DNA from 2 places in the Paenibacillus sp. NPDC101420 genome. Region 1 is predicted to be linked to the other one. Evidence: riboswitches for the same ligand, from Rfam matches in the RefSeq annotation. Region 1 holds a riboswitch; the other holds the start of a gene.
The links. Region 1 has a riboswitch for S-adenosylmethionine ahead of metA (homoserine O-acetyltransferase MetA). Riboswitches for the same ligand answer to the same signal wherever they lie in the genome.
Positions count from the first base shown of each region.

Region 2: another riboswitch for S-adenosylmethionine. It lies ahead of ACQKMP_RS22220 (methionine ABC transporter ATP-binding protein); the one in region 1 lies ahead of metA (homoserine O-acetyltransferase MetA).

Region 1 is NZ_JBNNSE010000001.1:1,448,301-1,451,437, reverse strand. It holds gene corA (magnesium/cobalt transporter CorA) at 1-450, opposite strand, end outside; SAM riboswitch class I at 849-979, shown strand; gene metA (homoserine O-acetyltransferase MetA) at 1,093-2,013, shown strand; gene ACQKMP_RS06365 (aminotransferase class I/II-fold pyridoxal phosphate-dependent enzyme) at 2,050-3,137, shown strand, end outside.
Region 2 is NZ_JBNNSE010000005.1:384,409-387,545, forward strand. It holds gene ACQKMP_RS22210 (MetQ/NlpA family ABC transporter substrate-binding protein) at 1-100, opposite strand, end outside; gene ACQKMP_RS22215 (methionine ABC transporter permease) at 159-818, opposite strand; gene ACQKMP_RS22220 (methionine ABC transporter ATP-binding protein) at 818-1,834, opposite strand; SAM riboswitch class I at 1,935-2,074, opposite strand; gene ACQKMP_RS22225 (Cthe_2314 family HEPN domain-containing protein) at 2,175-2,909, opposite strand; gene ACQKMP_RS22230 (COX15/CtaA family protein) at 3,019-3,137, opposite strand, start outside.

The DNA.
Region 1 (3,137 bases):
AGCTTCAATTCGGTCGCCGACGGAGAAATAGTTATCAACGACAAGGTCAATTAGCAAGTAAAGGAACATATCCGGTTCACTTACTTCTTGCTCCCAGAGCATAGGCTTCAGGATTCGTAGTTCATTGATCTTTTGTTTCGTGACAGTGATGATGTAATGTCTTCCAAGGAATACATTGAGCGCCCGTAGAAAAATTTCTTCATCGTCAAAGCGGATGCTATTTACAACTATAAAGTAGTGACTTTCGTATATTTCGATCTTTGGACGCTGATCCTCTTCGCTAAGGCAATCCTCAACAGCAAGATCATGTAGGTTGAACAAGGGCTGAAGCAGCTCCAAATCCTCAACATCGGCGTCAATCCAATAGAACCCTTCCGTTGGGGGTGTTAGTGTTTCATCAATTTCATCAATAGGTGTAAAAACCCCTGCATTTACCAGCCGGATTTTCATCTGATTTCACTCCTCCTATCCCCAGGTCTTCACTAGGGACTGCTAAATTAAGCACAGAGAAAAAAATCAGCTTGGCCGGCGGTACAATCAATACATAGGGCCAAATGACGTTTCGAGGGCATGAAGAAGAACTGCTCCCGCCGCCGGCAAGCTGATGATTATCCTGTGTGGTTGCTCATTCTGTACACATATTTGCGAGCTCGGGTCGCCTTCCATCCTTCTTCTCACCTCTTCTTTTCGTTCAGGTATGAAATACTTGTCTAGTATAACAACGGAGTATGCCTCTTTCAAGCAAATTTATTGTGATTTTGAGGCTTCTTCAGCATTGTATGGACTTGACGAAAAGGAGGTTCATGATTTAAAGTGAATTTTAAAGTAATTTAATTGAATACAGCTAAATCTTATCAAGAGCAGGTGGAGGGACTAGCCCTATGAAACCCGGCAACCGGCGTGTAAACGCACGGTGCTAATTCTTGCGGAATTTCTGCAGACGTCTAATCGTCTTCAGGAACATTCTGGCAGATGAGAGAGGCGCATATGACTGTAGATATGACCTTTCTCGATTTCCGAGGAAGGTCTTTTTATGTTCAGCAAGCCGCAGTGCGGCAAAATAACTAAATTCAGCTAAGGAGTGGAAAGACAATGCCAATTAAAATTCCCGACAGTTTACCGGCGAAAGAAGTACTATCCGGAGAAAATATTTTTGTGATGGACGAAAGTCAGGCTTTCCATCAGGATATCCGTCCACTACGGATTGCTATTCTGAACCTCATGCCGACTAAAGAGACGACAGAGACTCAATTGCTGCGTTTAATTGGAAATTCGCCACTACAAGTTGATGTTACTTTATTGCATCCGCGTTCCCATATTTCCAAGAATACTTCTGCTGAACATTTGAAGAGCTTTTACAAAACCTTTGACGAGATCAGCCACCGCCGTTTGGATGGTTTAATCGTTACAGGTGCTCCTGTAGAACAAATGGAGTTCGAGGAAGTATCGTATTGGGAAGAACTGAAAGAGATTTTTGAATGGAGCAAGGACAATGTGACTTCAACCATGCATATTTGTTGGGCGGCACAGGCAGGCTTATATCATCATTTTGGTGTTCGTAAAGTGGCATTGCCTGAGAAATGTTTTGGCGTCTTCCCTCATACGATTAATCAAAATAACATTAAACTGTTGCGCGGCTTTGACGAGGTATTCCATGTACCACACTCTCGTCATACCGATGTCTCCCGTGAAGATATTGAGAATAATCCAGATCTGCAGATTCTGGCGGAATCCGAAGAAGCTGGTATGTATCTAGTGGCTACAAACGACGGTAAACAAATATTTGTGACCGGACATTCCGAATACGATCCTCTATCCTTGAAATGGGAATATGACCGTGATGTGTCTAGAGGGATGGAGATGGCTTTGCCGAAACATTACTTCCCTAAAGATGATCCAGAACGTACACCTCCAGCAGTGTGGCGTGCGCATGCCAATTTATTATTCTCTAACTGGCTCAATTACTATGTATATCAAGAAACGCCTTATGATATCGACCCGATTGTTTACTAATAATAGCGCTACAATATAAATTAGGAGGCATTAATCATGGATGACAAACTTAGGATTGAAAGTAGACTGGCTCAAATAGGTTCTCAAGAAGATCCAGCCACAGGAGCAATTAATTTTCCGATTTATAATGCAACGGCATTTCGTCATCCAAAACTCGGTCAGAGCACAGGGTTTGATTATAGCCGTACCAAGAGTCCGACCCGTTCAGTGCTTGAGAATGCAGCTGCAGAACTGGAATCCGGAGATGCAGGATTTGCTTGTAGCTCAGGGATGGCAGCGATACAAACGGTGCTTACCTTGTTTGCTCAAGGCGACCATCTGATCGTTTCGCTGGATCTTTACGGCGGTACCTATCGTTTGTTGGAACGGATTATGTCCAAGTTTGGAATCACTGCTTCATATGTAGACACGAATGATTTGGATGCACTGGAAACTTCGCGTCGTCCAAATACGAAAGCTGTATTTATTGAAACGCCAACGAACCCACTTATGATGATCACGGATATTGAAGCCGTGTGCACTTGGGCACGTCATCATGGGTTACTTAGCATTGTAGATAATACGCTGCTGACTCCATTCTTCCAACGGCCTATAGAATTAGGTGCGGATATTGTAGTTCATAGCGCTACTAAGTATTTGGGTGGTCATAATGATGTACTGGCAGGCCTGATTGTATCCAAGGGTGTAGAATTATCAGCTGAATTAGCTATTCTACATAACTCTATTGGCGCCGTGCTCGGACCAACAGACAGTTATCAGTTGATGAGGGGCTTGAAGACATTGGCGCTGCGTATGGAGCGTCACGAAAGCAATGCATTAGCGATCGCTCACTACTTATTAGAGCATCCAGCGATTGCGGAAGTGTTCCATCCAGGATTGCCTGATCATCCAGGACATGAAATCCAGAATCGCCAATCTTCAGGCAATACCGGTATTTTTTCTTTCAAATTAAAAGATGCCAGATACGTAGAGCCGCTTCTTCGTCATATTCGTCTTATTGCATTCGCAGAAAGCTTGGGCGGTGTAGAGTCACTGATGACTTATCCGGCTGTACAAACGCATGCTGATATTCCTGTGGAGATTCGAAATGCTGTGGGTGTAGATGATCGTTTACTGCGCTTCTC
Region 2 (3,137 bases), on a different contig from region 1:
CATTAGTAGCAGCCGAGTTAGAAGTATTATTGTTATTGCCGCAAGCAGCCAGCACCACAACCAGTGTCAGACTAAAAAAAGTAAGTAGTAATTTTTTCATTTTAAATCCCCCTCTTATCCTTGGTATTTGTATGAATAAGGCTATATATGGACGTACCTTATTTCCGTGTGAAATGTCGTACTAGTCGATCACCGGCCATTTGTAGCAGTTGCACCAGTATGACCATCAAGACTACAGAGATAATCATAACTTCCTTCTCATATCGGTAATATCCGTAACGAATCGCTAGATCCCCTAGCCCGCCGCCGCCTACCATCCCGGACATTGCCGTATAGGAGACCAATGTAACCAGTGTGATCGTTACCCCAGAGAGAAGACCTGGACGAGCCTCTGGCAAAAGAACACGCATAACGATCTGATTCGTGGATGCTCCCATCCCTTGCGCCGCTTCGATTACTCCACGATCCACTTCTCTTAATGCCGTTTCCACCAAGCGAGCAAAGAATGGAGCTGCACCAATCACGAGCGGTGGAATCGTACCGAGTACTCCGATGGAAGTTCCAACAACGGCTTTGCTAAATGGAATTAATGCTACCATCAAAATGATAAACGGTACCGAACGTAGGATGTTTACAACGAACGATAAGACCGAGTAAATTACTCTGATTACTATACTATTCGATCTTCCCCATAAATACAATAGAATTCCGAGTGGTAAACCAAGAATAATTGTGAACAATCCAGAGAATATTAACATTTGCAAGGTAGCAACTGTAGCATCCATCATTTCTTGCCAGTTTAAGTCTGCGAAATTCATTACGAAATCACCTCCACTTCAAGGCCTTGAGCGGTTAGTTCGGCTATCGTCACAGCGATCGCTTCAGCTGGACCTTCGAATCGAACAATCATTTGTCCATAAGGTACGTCTTTTATCGTTGAAATGGTACCATGCAGAATGGCGAAGCTAACACCTGTCTCACGTACTACATTGGAAAGTGCAGAGCCGTAGGTCTTCTCTCCGAAAAAAGTAATTTTGACGGCCTGAGAGTTGTCCCCAGCAGCAGCGTCAAGCGCCGTACGAAGGGGCCCCTCATTCTGTGATTCACTGCGAATGAAATCGCGAGTGACCTCATGCTGCGGCTTCAGGAATACCTCCGTGACTTTACCTTGCTCAACGATACCACCACCATGAATGACCGCAACACGGTCGCAGATGCTCTGAATCACGTGCATTTCGTGAGTGATCAGCACAATGGTCAGATGGAATCGTTTATTAATATCGAGCAATAGCTTAAGAATAGAGTCTGTCGTTTGTGGATCAAGCGCAGAGGTTGCTTCGTCACACAGCAGCACATCAGGGTCGCTGGCAAGTGCCCGTGCGATGCCGACCCGCTGCTTTTGTCCGCCTGATAATTGGGAGGGGTATTTATCCCGGTGTTCTTCAAGCCCCACTAAGGCAAGCAAATCTTTCACTTTAGTATCAATATCTGCTCTCGAAGTGCCTGTGAGTCGCAGAGGAAAAGCAATGTTATCGTACACCGTCGCAGAAGATAGCAGATTGAAATGTTGAAAAATCATCCCAATTTTGCGCCGTTGTTCCTGCAGCTGACCTTGAGTAAGCTTGGTTAGTTCAATGCCATCTACCCAAACTTCCCCTTCTGTCGGACGCTCCAACAGATTAATGCAACGGATCAATGTACTTTTCCCCGCTCCAGAATGGCCAATAACTCCGAATATTTCACCTTTTTCGATAGACAAATTCAATCCGGAAAGTGCTGTAGCCGCATGGCTGCCTTTTCCATATACCTTTGTTATTCCTTTTAGATTAATCAACGCTCGTCGCCCCCTTTATAATTCACTTATTCCATACAAAAAAACCTCCGACGATCGATGCAGATCGCAAGAGGCTCTGTGTGTTTATTTAGACAATGCCTTCTCATCTGCCAACGACCACAAACCTTGCGTCATTGTAGGAATTAGCACCATGACATTTGTACAAAACGCTAATCGCGCTGTATACAAATCGGTTGCCGGGCTTCATCGGGCCTATCCCTCCGCCACTCTCGATAAGATATAGAGTATGAAATTTTATGTTTGAATTCGTACAGACTTTAATGCAAGCATAAGTATAGTAAGTTTCTTGTTTTTTGTCAAAAGGAAATATCTTGAACGCTTAGGATTGTACACGCTTTGCCTTGCTTATTTCCTTACGCAGCTGTTCATTGCTGTAGCTGAATGCCGCGATTAATGTTTTACAGTTCATTTCAAGGGACTGCTTTAAATCCTCAAGATGGCTATCTAAATCCTCAAGCTGAATTTTGTCATGCAAGCCTTGATGTCGCTGCCATAAATCATCCTGCATTTCGGAATTCATATAATGAATTTCAGCATTTCTACGCTTGCGTAGATTCTCCAGTGGATCACGATAAGAGTTCTTGATCTGTTCCAGTTGATCCGCTAATGCAGGATGCACATTCAATAACTGAAGTTGACGCAGTACTGTAAAATAAGAAAAGTGCGTTTTTAATTTGGAGGTTTTGAGGTCATAAAAATGATTCAGTACCGTCCCAAGCTTGTCCAGAAGAGAGAACACACGAATAAATCCATCTTTATAAAAATAAACATACCGCGCATAATCGCCTTGTTCCACTGGTGACATATCGTCCATATAACCAGCGATTACCGATTTCCGGTAAAAAGCAGCTGCGAACCAGCTTTGCTCCAATTCATCCAATGAGGAGATCAGTCCACGTGTCCAAATCTCCAGCTTGCGGTATTCATGGTCATTATCCTCATGAGCGTTCATTTCCTTGCGCAGTAAGGCTGCAAATGTGGCCATGTTCTCCATCGCGTCAGCCAATACACCGCTGTTCTTTCGAGGCGGCTCTCCAAGTATAACCCGCAGCATATCCCAGTCCTCCTAAAGTTTTGTCCAGCACCACGATATACCGATTTCCACTTTATTATTCCGCAGGTAAAGCGACTCTATCCACGGTGGGAACTTTCTACCAAGGGTGTTACAACGGTGTCATTGGATTCGTTGGATTTTTTTCAACAACTACATTTCTCGCGCGATTCAGCTGCCAGACTCTTACACTCATATAACATAAGACACCAAACAAACTAGCGATCAACA